2 regions of the Oceanobacter antarcticus genome follow, and region 1 is predicted to be linked to the other one. Evidence: riboswitches for the same ligand, from Rfam matches in the RefSeq annotation. Region 1 holds a riboswitch; the other holds the start of a gene.

The links. A riboswitch is a leader RNA that binds a small molecule or an ion and turns the genes downstream of it on or off. The one in region 1 is predicted to bind thiamine pyrophosphate.
Region 2: it holds a riboswitch for thiamine pyrophosphate, as region 1 does, so the genes downstream of both, WG929_RS08205 (TonB-dependent receptor) here and thiC (phosphomethylpyrimidine synthase ThiC) in region 1, are expected to answer to the same signal.

Annotation. Positions count from the first base shown of each region.
Region 1 covers NZ_JBBKTX010000005.1:137,272-147,779, forward strand. The annotation lists gene WG929_RS05720 (thiazole synthase) at 1-730, opposite strand, end outside; gene thiS (sulfur carrier protein ThiS) at 734-940, opposite strand; gene WG929_RS05730 (FAD-dependent oxidoreductase) at 940-2,142, opposite strand; gene thiC (phosphomethylpyrimidine synthase ThiC) at 2,135-4,045, opposite strand; TPP riboswitch at 4,209-4,311, opposite strand; gene WG929_RS05740 (PaaI family thioesterase) at 4,335-4,817, opposite strand; gene WG929_RS05745 (PaaI family thioesterase) at 4,814-5,314, opposite strand; gene WG929_RS05750 (response regulator) at 5,520-5,894, shown strand; gene WG929_RS05755 (histidine kinase) at 5,896-6,516, shown strand; gene WG929_RS05760 (GGDEF domain-containing protein) at 6,519-7,451, shown strand; gene WG929_RS05765 (alpha-amylase family glycosyl hydrolase) at 7,619-9,238, shown strand; gene WG929_RS05770 (prephenate dehydratase) at 9,244-10,101, opposite strand; gene WG929_RS05775 (hypothetical protein) at 10,470-10,508, shown strand, end outside.
Region 2 covers NZ_JBBKTX010000008.1:93,484-103,991, reverse strand. The annotation lists gene htpX (protease HtpX) at 82-963, opposite strand; TPP riboswitch at 1,119-1,224, shown strand; gene WG929_RS08205 (TonB-dependent receptor) at 1,339-3,483, shown strand; gene WG929_RS08200 (hypothetical protein) at 3,550-3,819, shown strand; gene pnuC (nicotinamide riboside transporter PnuC) at 3,852-4,523, shown strand; gene WG929_RS08190 (phosphotransferase) at 4,526-5,413, shown strand; gene WG929_RS08185 (homoserine kinase) at 5,376-6,404, opposite strand; gene WG929_RS08180 (DUF2782 domain-containing protein) at 6,428-6,730, opposite strand; gene polA (DNA polymerase I) at 6,834-9,632, shown strand; gene yihA (ribosome biogenesis GTP-binding protein YihA/YsxC) at 9,857-10,508, opposite strand, start outside.

The sequences.
Region 1 (10,508 bases):
GCCCACCCTGCACCGCTGCAGCAAAGGCAGCGGCCATGGCGACGGGTTGCTCCGCCTTGGCGACAGCGGTATTCAGCAACACCGCATCAAACCCCAGTTCCATCGCCTGCATTGCCTGGGAGGGTTTGCCCAGCCCGGCATCAATCACCATGAAGGCTTGTGGCAAGCGCTGGCGCAAGCGTTTCAGACCTTCCAGGTTTTGCAAACCACAGCCACTGCCAATCGGTGCTCCCCAGGGCATGACGCCGACACAACCGGCGTCCAGCAAACGCTGACACAACACCAGATCCTCGGTGCAATAGGGCAAAACCTTAAAACTCTGACTCACCAATTCCCGCGCCGCGTCCAGCAACTCAAACGGATCCGGCTGGAGGCTGTAGTCATCGCCCATCACTTCCAGCTTGATCCATGAGGTCGCAAATAACTCACGGGCCAAATTGGCCATCAAAATGGCTTCCTTGGCGGAAAAACACCCGGCGGTGTTCGGTAGCAAACGTGCTTTGGTTGTCGCTACCGCCTCCTGCAGCAGCGCCCAGTGGCCATTGTCTTCAATATTGCGTGCCGTCTGGCGGCGTAAAGCCACGGTCACAAAACCGGGACTGGCAGACCTGATCGCCTGTGCCATTACATCTGGAGACGGATACAGGGAACTGCCCAACCACAATCGCCCGGCAATATTTTCCCCGGCCAATGCCACTGTTTGTCCTTCTGCTTCTGTTCGCGCTGTCATGATTCAACCTCCTGTCATTGCGCCCAACACATCAATACGCATGCCATCGGCCAGTTCCAGCTCATGATATTGAGCTGGCTGGATCAAGCACTGTTCAACCGCGACCACAAAATTGCCGTCAGTCGCAGGGCCAAATCCCTGCTGCTGCAACAGCTCATCCAGTCGTGATACCGCCACCTCAAGCCAGTCACCGTTCAGACACACTTGCATCAGCAGACCTCCGGGCGAGCTGTCGTCCAGGCCATATGCCCAGCGTCAGAGGGCGATGGCAGCGCCAGACCCAACGGTAATTGATGCTCTTGCTGCAAGCTGCCCAGCAACGCCGGGGACAACAGAAAACCATGGCGATACAAGCCGTTAATGGCCAGATTCCCTGCGGTGGCGGTAATTTCAGGTTCATGGTGACTCAATGCCGGACGCAGATTGGTCGACAGTTCCAGAACCCGCGCTTCCGCCAGCGCCGGTGACAAGGCATATAAGGCACTGAGCATTTCCAGTGCGGAACGGACGCTGACCGGTGAGCGATCTTGTGTTTCTATTTCGGTGGCGCCAAGGATGTAGCGGCCCTGCTCCCGAGGCACCAGATACAGGTGATATTTGGGATGCAGCAACCGCACTGGCCGCTGAATAACCACGTCCGGCGCTTCAATCCAGATCACTTCGCCTCTGACGCCACGCAACTGCGGACGCCAGGGACGGGCACCGACACCACAACAGTCAATCCACAAGGTCGCAGGGTGGCGTTGCTGGTTAACTCTCCAGCCACACACAGGGTCAGAGGCATCGTAATTCACCGGGCTGTTAGCGCGAATTTGCCCACCCACAGCGATAATGGCCTGGTGCAACAAAACCAGCAGTCGCCGATTTTCCAGATGCCCTTCCGGCTTCAGCCAGATACCACGCTGAAATTGCTCCGCCAACAAGGGCTCCAGTGCGGCTATTTTCTGACGATTTTGCCAGACAATACCCTGTTTTACGCCGATATTATGGCGCGTAAAACACCGTTCCATTTCGTCCAGCAACCCGTTATCCGCTGGGTGCGCGACCATCAGCGTGCCATCAGCACGAAAGTCTATCCTTGCCCCGGTATCGGCCGCCAGATCCTGCAGCAGCTTTGGCCACAATGCTAACGACTGCTTGCCCATACGAAAGACAGCCGGGCTGCACAGCGGCAATTCGCTGAACGGTGCGACCATCGCCGCCGCCGTATAGGCCGCTGCAGAATGAACCGCCGTCGTATGCGACATCGTTGTCGACACCTCAGCAGCGTCGGCCTCGAACAGACAAACACGATAGCCCTGACGGGCCAGCCGCCAGCCAATCAGGCTCCCTATCAACCCGGCACCGGCAATACATATCTCGTCGCTGGAGGTCAGTGACGCCAGCAAACCTGCCTTGGCCCCATCATGCATTGTCCAACGCCTCCCCCTTGCTTGCCGGGTGGTAGATTTCGCTGCCTTGCTGACGGAACTCCCTGGCTTTTTCTACCATCGCCTGCTGCGCCTCATCGGCTGCGGCGGCGTCCCGTACTTCCTGGGAAATTTTCATGGAGCAGAATTTGGGGCCACACATGGAGCAAAAATGCGCCACTTTATGGCCTTCTTTTGGCATTGTCTCATCGTGATAAGCGCGGGCAGTTTCCGGATCCAGCGCCAGGTTAAACTGATCCTGCCAACGAAATTCAAACCGCGCTTTGGACATTGCATTATCATGGAGCTGAGCACCGGGATGACCCTTGGCCAGATCTGCCGCATGGGCGGCAATGCGATAGGCCATCATTCCCTGTTTGACATCCTCCTTGTTGGGTAAGCCAAGATGCTCTTTTGGCGTGACGTAACACAGCATGGCGCAGCCATACCAGCCAATCATGGCGGCACCAATACCGGAGGTTATATGGTCGTAACCCGGTGCAATATCGGTGGTCAGTGGCCCCAGGGTATAAAACGGCGCTTCCTGACAGTGCTTCAACTGCTCGTCCATGTTCTCTTTGATCATATGCATCGGCACATGACCCGGCCCTTCAATAAAAGTCTGGACGTCGTGCTTCCAGGCAATTTGAGTCAACTCACCCAGAGTCCGTAATTCGGCAAACTGGGCAGCATCGTTGGCGTCGGCGATTGAGCCGGGACGTAAACCATCCCCCAGAGAAAAGCAGACATCGTAGGCTTTCATGATCTCGCAGATGTCTTCGAAATGACTGTAGAGGAAACTTTCCTGGTGATGCGCCAGGCACCATTTCGCCATAATGGAGCCGCCCCGGCTGACGATCCCCGTCACCCGTTTGGCGGTCAGCGGAATATGCGCCAGTCGCACCCCGGCATGAATGGTGAAATAGTCCACGCCCTGCTCGGCTTGTTCGATCAACGTGTCGCGGAACAACTCCCAGGTCAGGTCTTCAGCCACGCCGCCACACTTCTCTAACGCCTGATATAACGGCACCGTTCCGACCGGCACCGGCGAGTTGCGTAAAATCCACTCGCGGGTTTCATGAATATTTTGCCCGGTCGACAAATCCATAATGGTATCGGCTCCCCAGTGGGTTGCCCAGACCAGTTTTTCTACTTCGTCGGCAATCGAGGAGGTGATGGCCGAGTTGCCAATATTGGCATTTACCTTGGTGCGGAAATTGCGCCCGATAATCATCGGTTCACTTTCTGGATGATTGATATTATTCGGGATCACGGCGCGACCACGGGCCACTTCAGAACGCACAAACTCCGGGGTAATGGCAGCAGGAATACTGGCTCCCCAACTGTGCCCCGGATGTTGCTGCCGCACCGCTTCTTCTAACGACGGTTCAGTCAGCCCCAGGTTTTCACGAATGGCGATATATTCCATTTCCGGAGTAATAATGCCCATACGGGCATAATGCAGCTGAGTGATGTTTTTTCCTGGCATGGCACAACGTGGCTTGCGTTCAACCTTCATCCGCCATGGTTCATACCGTAAATCAACTTCGCGGGTCTGGCTGAAATGGGAACTGGGCTGGTGCAGTGCTTGGCTATCTGCACGCTCTTCGATCCAGCCTTGACGCAACGCAGGCAGGCCACGGGTAAGATCGAGAGTAAACGCCGGGTCGCTGTAAGGGCCAGACATGTCGTATACCCGCACCGGCGGATTATACTCGGTTTCACCATTGGTCAACTGGGTTGGCGTCAGTTCGATTTCACGAACCCCCACCTTAATATCTGCGCGGGAACCGGTGATATAGACCTTGCTGGATGCGGGGTAACTCAAACGATCAAGCTGAGCCTGAGTCAGTGGTGACCCAGTGCTGGATGCGATGTCAGTCGAATTATTATTGGCGGAAGCCATACTTGATACCTCTCTTGAAAAGGGAAAGGATCAGGCGGGCAAGCAGTACAAGAAAGAAAAGAGGCGGGAAATTGCCGATCACGTAATCTGGCGTCCGACCGCTCAGCCAGTAATTGGCTGATTGCCTTGCACCAACGAGGACAAGAATATCCGCAGGCCAGCATTACGTGACTTTTCTGTTCCCTACGCTGGCACTAACCAGATCAGGTTCAACGGGATCCGCAATTGCGATCTCAGCCTCCAGTGAGGCACCCCGACAGAATGTTTACCCAAGCAGATTAAACGCTATTTATTGCGCCGACAAGCCTTCATCGCCAAAAGACGAACTGAGCAGAAAATGTGCACGGGCAGTGGCAATCGGCTGTTGACGGTCATTCTGCCAAGCGGTGATAGCGACATTGGCGACACGGGCACCCTGACGCCAGATCTGGCAATCCACAAAGGTATCCTGATCACGTCCGGCGCGCAGATAATCCAGCGAGAAGTCGATCATTTTGGGTAATCCCATCGGTTCTGACCGAACCAGCACCTGAATCGAGGCCGCCAGTTCCATAAAACCACCGATGACGCCGCCATGGATCGCAGGTAATAACGGGTTACCGATATTGTCCGGATTTTGCGGCAGTCGGAACAATAATTCCCCCTCTTGCAGACTCACTTCGGCACCAATAACACCGGCATAAGGAATGCTGGACATCAATGCCTGATAGTCACCCTGTATCCGGGCACGCTGGACAACATCGGCAAACTGTAAAACAGACAAGGCCGTCACAGGCTACCTCCACGAACTCCACTGGCCAAGGCACTGGCGGGCTGCAGATGCGTCAAACGCATAAAAGTAGCGCAACATTTGGCAATTAATTCACCGTCGTTTTCCTGCATTACCCGGCAATCAGCAAACACGACGGTAGACGTCACCCGCTGAATACTGGCATAAGCCAACAGATTCTGACCGCTACGGGCAGAGCGCATGTAGTCGACCCGTAAATCCAGCGTGGGACACAACTCAAAGCCGGGTAAGGCGTTTACCACCGCCGTGCCGCACGCGGTATCCATCAGGGTGGTCAGACTGCCGCCATGCAAGGCCCCCGTGACCGGGTTGCCAATCAGCTCCGGCGCATACGGCAACTTCATCACCAGGCCATCCGCATCTGCGGAGACCAACGAGATCCCCAATACTTGGCAATGCCGCAGCACCGAGATAAAACGTGTCGCACGTTCACAGCGTTCGAGATCGGAAATTGGCTCGGGAGTTTCATTGTTGCCCATAATTCACTCGTGATTTTTTATAATTAACTTTTTGGAATCATACCCAAGCTGTGTTTTCGCGCAAGCGCCGTCCGGTTGCCATTTGCTGCCGTAACATCGTACGTCCCACCGGGGTCCCGTGCAGCATGCCGATTTGCTCAATGGCCAGATGGCGACTATTACTTAAAACTATTATTTCCATTCCGCCAACTGACGACCTGACTCTATGGCCACCCATATACTGATCTGTGACGACTCCAGTTTTGCCCGCAAGCAAATGGCCCGTGCGATTCCTTCCGACTGGGAAGTGGATGTTCACTTTGCCAGTGACGGTGCCGAGGGACTGAAAGCCATCCGCGAAGGCAAGGGTGAGGTAGTCTTTCTTGATCTGACCATGCCAAACCTCGACGGCTATGGCGTATTGGAGGCGATCCGCAAGGAAGACCTGCCAGCGATGGTGATTGTGGTATCCGGCGACATTCAGCCTGATGCCCAGCAACGCGTCATGGCCCTCGGCGCCATGGCCTTTGTCAAAAAACCGATCGACGCCGCCAAAGCCACCGCCGTACTGACCGAATACGGCATTATGACCCGGACCTGATATGACTATTCCTCTGACACTCGTATCACTGACCGACGATCAACGTGACTGTTACCAGGAGCTGACCAACGTCGCGATGGGTCAGGCCGCCGATCGCTTGGCACGGCTGCTGGATTCCTATGTGGTACTTCCTATTCCCAAGGTCAATCTGATAGAAATCAGTGACCTGCGCATGGCCATCGAAGGAGCCCGCGACGACGACGCTATTTCTGCAGTATGCCAGGGGTTTATCGGCTCGGGCATCGCCGGTGAAGCCCTGCTGCTGTTTAACGACACCAGTTTTTCTGACCTCGCCAGACTGACACGTTATCAAGGTGAGCCGAATCATCAAGCCCAGTTGGAGTTGTTGATGGATGTCAGCTCGATCCTGATTGGTGCCTGTATTCAGGGCATTGGCGAGCAACTCGAAATTCACTTTAATCAGGGACATCCGGTGATCCTCGGGCAACATTGCAACGTCAGTGACATTCTCAAGATCAGCCATCAGAACTGGCGTCGAACGCTGGCAATTGAAATTCACTACACCATGGAAGCCGTCAATATCGACTGCGATCTGCTGCTGCTGTTCACCGAAGACTCAGTCGTACGCCTTAATCAGAAAATCGACTATCTGCTGGATTAACTATGAGCAATGGCAATATTGAGATGGGCGATATTCATTGGTTGATGGATATCCTGCAAAACATCGATGTGGGTCTGGTGGTGCTGGATCAGCAGTACAAGATTCGCCTCTGGAACGGCTTTATGGAAAGCCACAGCGGCATCAGCCCCCAGCTGGCCAAAGACAAGAACCTGTTCAGCTTGTTTCCGGATATTCCCGAGCAATGGTTTCGCCAGAAAGCAGAGCCGGTTTTTCAATTAAAAACCCGCACCTTTACCATCTGGGAACAACGCCCCTACCTGTTTCATTTCAAGAACTACCGTCCTATTACCGGGCGCGCCACCTTCATGTACCAGAACACCAGCATTATCCCGCTGGAATCGGTGAACCGCAGTATCGACCATATCTGTGTGATTATTTATGACGTTACCGATACCGCACTCGGTAATGAAGAGTCGCATCGTCTCAGTGCCGAGTTAACCAAACTGACCCGGATTGATCCAGATACCGGATTGCTCAAGCACGATGCCTGGAACAACGAAGCTGAACGGGAATTATCGCGCAGCCAGCGCACCGGAACCCCCAGTTGCATTGCCCTGCTGCGGCACCCGGCTGGCACAACCACCCCACAGCAATGCCAGGACATCGCTCAGGTACTGACGAAAACGTTACGGCAAACCGACCTGGCGACCCGCATTGATGACCAGCATCTGGCCGTATTATTACCTGCCAGTGATGAGGGCGACGTCCGTTTTTTTGCCGAACGGGTGCGCAAAATGCTAGCAAGACAAATGAGCAATCACAGCAGTGTCAACCTTCACGCCGGAATTGCCCGAGCCTGGCCAGGATTTGCCACCGTCACCCACTGGTTTGACGCTGCCAAAAGTGTCATTCCGGCCGAGCACTCCGACCCGGATCATGTTATTCAGGTTTATGAAAAACCATCCTCGGAATAAAGGGTCTATTGCTCGCCGTTCGACACAGCAATCACGATGGCGGTATCTAACGAGTGATACAGAGAAATTATTCGACCTCTCTCTCACTCCGTCCTTTCGCACAACTGTCGTCACACCGCTGTCATGGCAGGAATCTACCTTCAGGTTTTCACGATGGGAGCAACGGAATGAACTGGTGGCAACATGGAGTCGTTTACCAAATCTATCCACGCAGTTTTCAGGACTCCAATAACGATGGCATTGGCGATCTGCGAGGTCTGATCGACCGGCTCGACTACCTTAACGATGGTACCAGCAAGTCACTGGGTATCGATGCCATCTGGTTGTCCCCCATTCATCCCTCGCCGATGGCCGATTTCGGCTACGACATCACGGACTATCGGGATATTGACCCGGTATTTGGCACCCTCGACGATTTTGATCAGCTGCTGCAACAGGCCCACCAGCGCGATATTCGTATTATTCTTGATCTGGTGGCGAACCATACCTCCGATCAGCACCCCTGGTTTATCGACAGCTGCCAACCCGGTTCAGACAAAGCCGACTGGTATCTCTGGCATGAGGAAAACACCCGCCCGAATAACTGGCAAGCCTGTTTTGGCGGTTCCGGCTGGAGCTGGCACCCAGGCCGTAAAGCCTGGTACTACCACTCCTTTCTGCCGCAACAACCCGATTTGAACTGGCGTAATCCGCAGGTTCAGCAAGCGATCCGGGAGGTCATGGAATTTTGGCTGGCACGTGGTGTAGACGGCTTTCGCCTTGATGTGGTCAATCTGTTTTACAAGGCGATCGATCTCAAAAACAACCCCACTGATTGGTTCAAACCAGCCCGCCCTTACGACCGTCAGAGACATATCCATGACCGTGACCAACCAGAAATGCATACCCTGCTCAAACAGATGCGTCAGTGGGTTGATCAGTATCCAAACCGTATGATGGTGGGAGAGATTTTCATCGCCGATTCCGATAACGCCAGCCTGCCCGCCAGCTATTGCGGTAACGGGGATGAATTACATCTGGCGTTTAACCTGGAATTTTTGCGCGCTCCTTTTTCGGCAGCCGCCTTCAGAAGTGTGATTCGTAAATGGATCGATTTGCTCGGCCACGAGAACTGGCCGAACTACACCCTCAGCAATCATGACGTCAAACGCCATATCAGCCGTTACGCCACCCATGAACAAACCCTTGATCGGGCGCGCTTGCTGGCTGCCATGCTGTTAACGCTGCGCGGTACGCCGTTTCTTTATTACGGTGAAGAAATCGGCATGCCGGAGCAAGCGGTTTCCCGACGCCAATTACAAGACCCGGTTGGCAAGCGTTATTGGCCCTTGCACCCTGGCCGCGATGGCTGTCGACGTCCCATGATGTGGGACTCGCCCAACGTCTTTTCCAACGTCACCAGCTGGCTGCCAGAAACCCGTTCGGAAGGAGTGACCGTCGCCGATCAGAGCCACAACCCCAGCAGCTTGCTCAGCTGGTATCGGCAGCTCGTGTGGCTGCGCAAACGCACCCCGGCCTTACACAAGGGCAAGCTCAAACTCATCGGTAGCCCCGACGAGGTACTGGCCTATGAGCGCTGCGATCAGCAGCGCTTGCTGATACTGCTGAATTTTTCCAGCCAGGCACAGCCAATTAACCTACATCGCCATGCGATTGATCAGTGTCTCGCCAACAGCCAGCTGGACGCCCCGCTCTTTCGCAACGGATCCTTGCTACTCCGACCGTTACAAGCACTGATACTGGAAATCAGCCCGGACTTTCCGCGCCGGGCCTCGGTTGCGCCATGAACCGCTTAGCGCTGACCTGCAAACAACTGGTCACGATAAGCGTGTGATGGATAAATACCGAATATTCGGATATCGCGGGCGAAGTATTCCAGCTCATTCAGTGCCCGCTGCATATTGGCTTCCTCGGGATGACCAAGAATATCCGCATGAAACAAACTGGCTTCCATGCTGGCACCATCCATATAACTTTCCAGCCGCAACAGGTTAATACTGTTGGTGGCAAACCCGCCCAATGCCTTGTAAAGCGATGCAGGAATATTACGTACCGTAAACAACACGCTGGTAATATAGGTGATATCCGGCTGACGCACTTCGTGTTCATGTTCACGGGCAAAAACCAGAAAACGTGTAGTATTACCCATCACATCCTGAAAGTTTTCATGCACGACTTCCAACCCATACAACTCTGCCGCCAAAGCGGAGGCAATCGCCGCCCGATGCCGATCGTTACCTGCGGCAAGACGCTGGGCTTCCTGGGCCGTGTCCATCGTTGGCAACGCCTTCATTCCCAGATTAACGATACGCTGGTGGCATTGAGCCAACGCCTGAGGGTGAGAAGCGACGGCATCAATATCCATTAGCTGTACGCCCGGCAATGCCAGCAAACAGTGATTCACTGGTTCAAAGTGCTCGGTAATGGCGCACAGACGGGTACGGGGAATAATCCGATAAATTTCTTCCACCCGACCCGCAGTGGAATTTTCCAGCGGAATCATTGCACGATCGGCATGGCCCGCACTGACCAGCTCCAATGCCGTTTGAAAGTCTTCACAGGCAACGGCTTCCCAATCCGGAAAAACCCGACTGCAAGCAAGGTGAGAATAAGCACCCGCAGTACCTTGATAAGCGACACGGCCAGCCATGATTTTCTCCTGAATTCCTGTTCCGGCCATCACAGACGAAACCCGATATTTCGCACCAATGACGACCATTGGCACCAAAAAAGAGCGCTTTACGCACCAATTAAATACAACATCATCTTAATCTGTTGACCTGTCAAAAATTCAGCCCAACAGAGCTCGAAAGACAGAACACTGTGCTACTCGGCTAGCGACAGACTTTTCCCCGAACCAGGGCCGAAGTTCAGACATTGGCCAGTTTGACAAATGTTCTGGCACGGTCTCTGCAACAAAGCATACAGCAAGCCCCTGATATCTCAGCATAAACCCACAGCAGGGGCCAATAACCAGACGCTGACTCGTCAGCGAATGACCGACTTGCGAGGACTCTCATGACCACGACACTCTGGCCCGCAAAACGGCCTCTGGAT
Region 2 (10,508 bases), on a different contig from region 1:
TAAAAAAACCGCTAACTCGCGAGAGTGGCGGTTTTTTTTATGGTTGCTGTTTGGCTGCTGTTTGGCTGCTGTTACTGGCTATCAGACACCGTAACGCTGACGCAGGGCCTGGATGCGATCACCCAATGGAGGGTGAGAGGCAGCCAGAGCCGATAACTTGCCTTCGCCACCAATACCAAACGCCACCAGTTCACCATTCAGTTCGGACGGCTGGTCATAACTTTCTTGCAGTCGCGCCAACGCATTAATCATCGATAGCGGGCTGACCAGCTCGGCACCGGCGATATCGGCGCGATATTCACGACGACGACTGAACCAGGCAACGATAAACGAAGCCAGAATGCCGAGGATAATTTCCGACACCAAGGTAGCGATAAAAAAGCCGATACCAGGGCCGTTCTCGTTTTTCAGAATGGCCTTGTCGACAAAGTTGCCGATGATACGGGCGAAGAACATCACAAAGGCGTTGACCACCCCCTGTATCAGCGCCAGCGTGACCATGTCGCCGTTGGCGACGTGGCCGATTTCGTGGCCCAGTACGGCTTTGACTTCGTCCTTGCTCATCCGCTGCAGCAGACCGGTTGATACCGCCACCAGCGCATTGTTACGGTTCCAGCCGGTGGCAAAGGCATTGGGCTGATGAGAGGCAAAAATACCGACTTCCGGCATGCCGATACCGGCTTTTTCTGCCAGTTCCTGCACTGTGCTGACCAGCCATTGCTCGCCAGAGTTATGCGGTGAGTCGATCACCTGAACGTTCATGCTGCGTTTGGCCATCCACTTGGAGATCAGCAAGGACACCAGTGAACCGGCCATACCAAAGACCAGACAGAACACCAGCAGGTTGCCGAAATCCAGCCCTTGTTGGGTAACATAGCTGCCGACTCCCAGAATCGACAGGGTGATACTGGCAACCAGAATCACGGCCAGGTTAGTGGCCAGAAACAGGATAATGCGCAACATGATATTCCTCCTGTGGAATGAGTTGGGCGCAAAGATTGAACTCGCTATATGACCACAAGATTGAGGCAATTACGGCGTATTTCAAGCAAAAGAGTTGGGAAAGCGGATGAAACCCGGTCTCGCGATTGGTATCCGACTGAATATACGTATAATGGCCAAGTCCCAGGGGGTGGCTCCAAGAGCCTGAGAATTGCCAGTCGGCATAAACTCCTAGAACCTGATCCGGTTAGTACCGGCGTAGGAATGGGCGAGTGCCTCGGGTTATTCACCAGCATATCGACAGTCTTCTTGTTGCTGATCTGATCAGCGACCTACGCACTATCCTGTACACCAAGCCGGGTCTCCTTTTTGAATTATTTAAGAGGACAGACCCAGATGTCATTCCGCAAAACTCCGTTATCTCTGGCCGTGTTGACGATGGCAGTTGCCATACCAGCGCATGCCGACAGTGTCAGTCAGGTGCCAACCGAAGAAGTGATCGTGACGGCTGATTTTCGTCAGTCCGATGTGCAGTCCATTGCCGAAGCCGCTACCGTGGTTGGCGCGGCCGCCATCGAACAGCGTGCCGCCGATCATCTGGAAAGCCTGCTGGCGCTGGCTCCGAACGTCAACTTCGCTTCCGGCGCTTCCCGTGGTCGTTATTTCCAGATTCGCGGTATTGGTGAGCGCTCCCAGTTTATCGATCCGGTGAACCCATCGGTGGGGTTGCGGGTGGATGGCATCGATATGACCGGACTGGGCGGTGGCGCGGGTTTGTTTGATGTGCAGCAAGTCGAAGTGCTGCGTGGCCCACAAGGCACCCGCTTTGGTGCCAATGCGCTGGCGGGCATGATCAATATCGAAAGTAATGATCCGACCGCAGACTTTGAAGGCATGGTGTCGGGCAAGATGGGAAACTACAACACCAAGGCTCTGGGTGTGGTGGTATCTGGCGAAGTAGGGCCGGGCCTGAACATGCGCTTGTCTGCGCATCAGAACCGCTCCGATGGCTACATCCACAACGCCTATTCCGGCCGGGACGACACCAATAATATTGATGAACAACTGCTGCGCCTGAAAGGTAATCTGGAGCTGGACGAGCGTAACACGCTGGCCTTCACCGGGTTGTATATCGACGTTGACAATGGCTATGACGGCTTCTCGCTCGACAACACCCGCACCACCTATTCCAACTATCCTGGTCAGGACAAACAAAACACCCGCGCCGCCGCGCTGACCTGGACATCGGAAGTATCTGCTGCCTTCGACTTGCGGGTACACGCTTCCGGCAGCAACAGCAAAACCGACTACGGCTTTGATGAAGACTGGGCGTACGGTGAATACGACGATTCCACGGGAACCTGTGTTACGCCGGGCACCTGTCTGGCCAATCAGGAGGGTGCCTGGGGCTATAGCTCGACCGACCAGTACTTGCGTGAGTATCGCCGTCGCGAGCTGGACGTGCGGTTGACGTCGACCGCCGCCGGTCGTTTGTTTGCAGACTCCACCGACTGGGCAGTCGGTGTGTATTCCATGACCCGTGCAGAAGATATGACACGCTTCTATACCTGGAATGCCGACACCTTCTATAGCGACCTGCATACAGAGTCCAAGGCTGTCTACGGTGAATTATCGGTGCAGGCCAGCAATGACCTGACCATTACCACAGGCCTGCGCCGCGAACAGTGGCATACGGACTACGACGACAGCAACGCCATTGCCAACGACCGCACGGAAGACTTGTGGGGTGGCAAGATTGCACTGGAGTATCTGCTCAATGATAACCAGCTGGCTTATGCCTCATTGGCACGAGGCTACAAGGCGGGTGGGGTGAATACCGACCCGGACATCAGCGAAGACAACCGCACCTTCGATACCGAATTCAACAACGCGCTGGAAGCGGGGCTGAAATCCAGCTTGCTGAATGATGCCCTGCAAACCCGTGTGGCGGCGTTTTTTATTCAGCGCAAAAACCAGCAGGTCAAGAGCTCCTATGCCGTTTCCAATGGCGCGGGTCAAGGCTTTACCTTTCAGGATTATCTGGCTAATGCCGCCGAGGGTCAGAACTACGGGCTGGAACTGGAAACCGAATGGGCACTGACAGAACAGCTGAACTGGATGTTCAGTGGCGGCTGGCTGCAAACCAAATTTATCGACTACCAGTACGACACCGCCGCTGGCAACGTCAGCATGAACGGTCGTGAGCAAGCCCAGGCCCCGGCCTACAGCTTTGCCAACAGCCTGACGTATGCCGTGGGTAACGGCCTGACGCTGGTACTGGAAAACGAAGCCAAGGACAGCTTCTACTTTTCCGACAGCCACTATGAAGAATCCAGAGCCTACGTTATGTGGCATGCCCGCGTGGCCTACGACGGCAGCAACTATCAACTGGCGTTGTACGGTCGCAACCTGACGGATGTGGATCAGGAGGTGCGTGGTTTCCACTTCGGCAACGACCCCCGTGATGGCTACGCCAACGAACGCTGGGTGCAGTACGGTGACCCGCGTTTAATCGGCGTGGAAGGTAAATTCTACTTTTGATCAAACCCCGTTCAGACCGGCCACTGGTGACTGGTCTGAAGCTAACCCTAACTCCAGGAGCAGGTTATGGAACTCTCAGTTGATATCAGCGCATACCCCTTGGCCGATGACTACATCCCGGCCATCAAGATGTTTATCGAGCGCCTGCAAGGCACCGCTGGCCTGACCGTGGTGTGCAACACCATGAGCACTCAGATATTTGGTGAGTACGATCTGGTCATGAACACCATCGCTACCGAAATGAAACACTCGTTCGCAACCTATGGCAAAGCCATTTTTGTCTACAAAATGATTCCCGGCGTGAACCTGGATCCGGCGCTCAAGCCACACGGCTGAAGACGATTCGGTATCAATAGCGAGGTGTCCTGATGGACGAAATACTCAGTAGTGTTGTCAGTGCGTTTGTTGCACAAAGTATCCCTGAAGTGATCGCCGTGGTACTGGGGGTCGCCTACCTGGTGCTGGCCATGCGCCAGAGTAATGGGTGCTGGTATGCCGCTTTTGGCAGTACCGCGATTTTCAGCTGGTTGTTCTGGGATGTCAGCCTGCTGATGGAATCGGCATTAAACGTCTATTACCTGGTGATGGCCGTGTATGGCTGGTGGGCCTGGCAACAGGGCAACGGCAGTCATGGTTCCGCTGACAAGAGTGAACAAGAATTGCCAATACAGCGCTGGGGGCTAAAACAGCATCTGTTGACGCTGGTGGCCATTGCACTGCTGACGCTGATCAGCGGCACCTTGCTGCATGGAAATACCACTGCGGTGATGCCGTATCTGGATTCCTTTACCACCTGGGGCGCGGTGATTACCACCTGGATGGTAACCCGCAAGGTACTGGAAAACTGGCTCTACTGGATCGTGATTGATGCCGTGGCTATCTTTTTGTACATCGACCGTGAGCTGTATCTGACCGCCCTATTGATGGCGATTTATGTTGTGCTGGCTGTGGCTGGCTGGTTTCTCTGGCAGCGCGACTACCGTGCCCACTGTGCCCGGCAGGCCGATAGCCTTGAGTCATCCGACTGGCAGCAGGCCTGATCGTGCTGTTTCGGCGGCGGGCACAACAGCCGTTAGGGCAAGAATGCCAGCGCATGCTGGCAGACTGGCAAAGCTGGGGTCTGTGTGAGCATCCGCCTGGGCCGCATCGTATGGCCGCACTCGAAGGCGGGCTGACCAATCGCAGTTGGTCGCTGACGCTGGATTCCGGCAAGTACGTGGTGCGTGCCAGTGCCACCAACAGTGAGACTCTGGATATTCGCCGAGAGGCCGAATTCCGCATTCAGCAACGGGCCGCGCAGGCTGGACTGGCACCGCGAGTGCGTTATCGCAGCCCGGATGACAGCTACTGGATTATTGATCGGGCGAATGGGCCTGAACTGGCGGAATGCATCAGTGCCGGTCTGGACACCGGCACCATGATCGCGCTGGCGCAACAACTCAAACAGCTGCACCAATTGCCGTTTGGGCCGGACTTGCCCGAGTTGCATGTTGCGGTCAAGGCCGATCACTACTGGCGAGGCATCGAAGCCCGCTGGCCCTGCGACTGGAGCCAGCAGAAACTACCGTTGCAGCATTGGTTGGCAGAGGCACCGGGGCCAGAACGATCGCTCTGCCATATGGATCCGAATCCACATAACTGGCGGCTGCATCAAGAGCGCTGGTTATTAATCGACTGGGAATATGCCGCTATCGGCCATCGTTACTGGGATATCGCCGGGCTGGCCGTGTCAGTCAATATGAATGCGGCCCAGCAACGGCAATGGTGCGCGCTGTTTGGTATTGATGTGATGGATCGGGGCTGGCAAAAGGCGCTGCTGCAAGAGCACTATTTTGGCGTGCTCTGGTACGGCGTACAGGGGTTGATGGATCGAACCCGGCTGCTGGCGGAACTCAGCGAGTTGCATCGGGCTGCCCGCCAGTTGGGGTGATCTGTCTTATCGCTGACTGTCGCCTGTGACACAACTTGTTGCGGTATTCATTCGGGTCTTTGGAAATCGCCATCTGCCCGTCTGCCGACGTCAGCTGCGCGGCTTGCAGTTGCCGGGTCAATATCCGGCTGAGCCAGAACCTCAGTGCTGCTGCACGTAACGCCATTGGCCAGAGGTTTTGCTCTGACATAGTGAATGGCCGTACCGATTGATAGCCATCCAGTAACGCCGTCAACAAGGTTTCGTCCCAGTGGCCATCAACATCGCAACACCAGTCGTTGGCGACAATGGCGAGGTCAAAAATCCATGCATCCTGACAAGCGTTATATAAATCCAGAATGGCCCCCAGTTTCGGGCCAGCGGCGGTATTCTCAAACAGAACATTGTCGTGGAAGAGGTCGCCATGAATCCATCCGTGTGGCAAGGCCAGCCAGTCACTGTGAATCAGACGTTGCTGCTCAATTTCATCGCGCAACAGCGCCATATCGCTGTCATCCAGCGCCGCTGTCAGCGTTCCCGCCATCGTGATCCACCAGTCCAGGCCGCGAGCGTTCGGGCGTTGGACCTTCAGATCGGCAGCGGCCAGATGCAATTGGGCCAGCGCGGCAGCGGCCTGACAGGTATGACTGGCAGTGGGAAGCTCAACATGTTCGCCAGCCAGGCGCGGACACAGAATGGCCGGTTTATGTTCCAGACAAAACAGCCATTGGCCGTCACGATTAGAGACAGGCGCGGGTACCGGTAACGACAACTGGGGATGACGCCGATTGGCCATACCCAGATGGTTGGCCAATGCCACAAACTGCTCGACTTCATCGGCGGCATGGTGCTCAAACAGCGTCAGCACAAACTCACCGGCCGTGGTGGTGACAAAATAGTTGGTATTTTCAATCCCCCCGGCGATGCCACGAAAAGACAGCAGCGGGCCAAGCTCGAACTGTTCAAGCCAGCTTGCCAGGGATGATTGCGGAACCGGGGTATAGACAGACATAGAATGGTTATATCGAATCCGCTTTACCAGCGGAAGATCACCCACTTGGGTACGACGATATCCGGGTTGTCCTTGCGGACAAAGTCCTCGCCCTGAGCTTCTGGCACCAGGTAGTAAGGCTTGCCAACTTTAGGCTCGACCTTGATTTCGACCAACTTGCCGTTGACGCGGAACTCGTAGAAGGTTTTGTCGCCATCATTCCGAATCGTGACCGATTCAGCGCTCGGGTCGGCAGCAAAGCCAGAGGTTGAAAACAGCGCTGAAGCCAGAGTGACGCCAAGCGCGGCGGCAATACGACGGAGGTTCAGACGAGTCGGGGTCTTCATGTTAGGATGCCTTCCAATTTTAGTTCTTCCTCATTGTATGCCGACCCGGACGCGAACCCCAGCGCTAGCGTCCGGGTTTTGCCGAGTCTACAGGAATTCTGTTATGTCCAAGTCTGTTGTTCTTATCGACGGATCTTCCTATCTGTTCCGCGCCTTTCACGCCATTCCGTTGCTGACCAACTCCCGAGGCGTTCACACTAATGCGGTGAAAGGCGTGATCAGCATGATCAAACGACTGCAAAAAGACTATCCAGACGCTCAGATGGTGGCGGTGTTTGATGCCAAAGGCAAAACCTTTCGCAACGACATGTACCCAGAGTACAAGGCCCATCGTCCACCGATGCCGGATGAGCTGCGTGAACAGATTGAGCCGATCCATAACATCATTCACGCCATGGGCTTGCCGTTGCTGATTATCGACGGCGTTGAAGCCGACGATGTGATTGGCACCCTGGCGGTGCAGGCAGAATCGAGCGGCTGTCAGGTGATTGTCTCCACCGGCGACAAGGACATGGCGCAGCTGGTGGATTCTCATGTCTCGCTGATCAACACCATGACCAACACCTTTTTGGACGTGGAAGGGGTGAAAGAGAAATTTGGCGTACCGCCTGAGCATATCATCGACTACCTGGCGCTGATGGGCGACAAGGTCGATAACATTCCCGGCGTGCCCAAGGTCGGAGAAAAAACCGCCGTCGGGCTGGTGGCCGGGCTGGGCTCTCTGGAAGATATTTACGCCAACCTCGACAAGGTCAAAGACCTGGCGTTTCGCGGTGCCAAAACCATGGCCGTAAAGCTGGAAGAGCACCAGGAACAGGCGTTTTTGTCAAAACAACTGGCGACCATCAAATGCGATGTCGCGCTGGAACAGCCCCTCGGCGAGCTGAAAAGCACAGCGACCGACAAGACCGCGTTGCTGGAACTGTACCGCAATATGGAATTCAAGGCCTGGATTGCCGAGCTGACGGACGAGACGACGAGCCGTGCTGCTAACACCAGTGCTGCCACCAGCTCCGAGACAGCCAGCTCCAAGACAAGCAGTACGATGGCAGGCGCGGAAGCTGACGAAGAAGTGACCGTCAGTGCCGAACCCGGCCAGTACGACATGGTACTGACGCAAGATGCCCTGGACGGCTGGATTGCACAACTCCAGGCCAGCAAGCTGTTTGCCTTTGATACCGAAACCACCTCGCTCAACTACAAGGATGCCCGTATCGTCGGCGTCTCGTTTGCGGTGGCCGTCGGCAAGGCCGCCTACGTGCCACTGGCGCACGACTACGAAGGCGCACCAGTACAGCTCGACCGCGAGGCGGTATTGGCGCAACTGAAGCCGCTGCTGGAAGACAACAAACTGAAAAAAGTTGGCCAGCACATGAAATACGACGCCCACGTACTGGCCAATCACGGCATTAGCCTGCAAGGAGTCCAGTTCGACACCCAGTTGGAAAGCTACGTGCTGGATTCCGTGGCGACCCGTCACGATATGGACAGCCTGGCGTTAAAATATCTGGGTTACAAAACCACGAGTTTTGAAGACGTGGCTGGCAAGGGCGTCAAACAGAAAACGTTCAATCAGGTGGAACTGGACGTCGCTGGGCCATACGCAGCCGAAGATGCCGACATCACCCTGCGACTGCACCAGACGTTATGGCCAAAACTGCAACAACAGGGCGTGCTGGCCAAGGTGTTTACCGACATCGAAATGCCCGCCATGCCGATATTAACCGCGATGGAGTCTCTCGGGGCCTTGATCGACGCGGATAAACTGCATGAGCAAAGTGCCGAGCTGGAGCAAAAGCTGCAACAGCTGGAACAGCAGGCCCACGACGTTGCCGGACAGGTCTTTAACCTCGGTTCACCGAAACAGCTGGGAGAAATTCTCTACCAGAAACTCGGGTTACCGGTAAAAAAGAAAACCCCCAAAGGCGCGCCGTCTACCGCTGAAGAAGTGCTGGTCGAGTTGGCGGACGAAGGTCATGAGCTGCCCAAAATCATTCTCGAAAACCGCAGCTTATCGAAGTTAAAAAGCACCTACACCGACAAACTGCCGACCATGATTGCCGGTTCCACCGGTCGGGTGCACACCTCCTACCATCAGGCTGTGGCGGCCACCGGGCGCTTGTCCTCTAGTGATCCGAACTTGCAAAACATCCCGATTCGCTCCGAAGAAGGACGCCGGATTCGCCAGGCCTTTATCGCTCCTCCAGGCTACAAGCTGGTGGCGGCTGACTACTCTCAAATTGAATTGCGCATCATGGCACACCTGTCCGGTGATGCCGGGTTGCTGAAAGCCTTCAGCGAAGGGCGCGACGTACACCGCGCCACCGCAGCGGAAGTGTTTGGCATTAGCGAAGCTGACGTCACCGACAACCAGCGCCGCAGCGCCAAGGCAATCAACTTTGGCCTGATCTATGGTATGTCGGCGTTTGGACTGGCCAAGCAGCTGGGCATTGGTCGTGGCGAAGCCCAGGATTACGTCAATCTCTACTTCGAACGTTACCCCGGTGTCCGTGATTATATGGACAATACCCGCGAACACGCCAAAGACCTGGGCTATGTCGAAACCATCTTTGGTCGCCGCCTGTACCTGCCAGAAATCAAATCCCGCAACGCTCCCCGTCGCCAGCACGCTGAGCGCACTGCGATCAACGCGCCGATGCAGGGCAGTGCCGCCGACATCATCAAGCGCGCCATGATCCGGGTAGCCAACTGGTTGCCGGATTCCGGTTTTGATGCTCGCATGATCATGCAGGTACACGATGAACTGGTGCTGGAGGTAAAAGAGGATCAGGCCGAGGGGTTTGCCGAAGCGCTGAAGCAGCAGATGCAGGACGCCGCCGAGTTACGCGTCCCCTTGCTGGTTGAAGCCGGTATTGGCGACAACTGGGACGAGGCACACTGAGTCAGGCCGATAAAAAAAGACCCGGACGCAGTGGAGATGACGTCCGGGTCAACTTCGGATTCTGGGGGAATGACCGAAGGATAGAACTGTTTGTGCCGCAGCTGTCTGCGTCACCATTCCGTGCGGGGAATTGTTTCACTATAGAAGAGGGAAACGCTGACAAAGTTCCTGTGGGCAGAAATTCTGTAGCGTTTTGTAATAAGATGCGACGCTGTTCGCAGCCGTCAGGGATCGGGGGACTGATCAGCGATAGCCTGGCTGACAGGCGTAGCCTCAGGGTCTGAATCAACAGGGGTGTTGGTTTCTGGCAAGAACCAGCTGTTCAGACGCTGTTTTAGCTCATCCAGACCATCGCCATTCAGTGACGAGAACATCTGTACCGAGACGGCAGTCGAGCTGTTACGAATCGCCTGAGAAACCTGCAACAGCGCACTTTTGGCAGCGCCACGCTTGAGTTTATCGGACTTTGTCAGTACCAGATGCAGTGGCATACCGTTATCATTGGCCCATTCAAGCATGCGCTTGTCATAATCGGTCAGTGGATGACGTATATCCATTAGTAGTACCAGACCCGCTAGCGCATCGCGTTTTTGCAGGTAATTGCCGAGCTCTTTCTGCCAGGCATTTTTGACACCGATAGGGACTTTGGCGTAGCCGTAGCCCGGTAAGTCGACCAGTGCCAGCGGCAGTTCGCCGAGCTGGAAATAGTTGATCAGCTGCGTACGGCCAGGCGTTTTACTGGTTCTGGCCAGTTTTTTCTGACCCGTAAGCCGATTGAGTGCGCTGGATTTCCCCGCGTTGGAGCGGCCGGCAAAGGCGACTTCACGGGTAATTTCGCCAGGACATTGGCTCAATGTGGCGGCACTACGAAGGTAG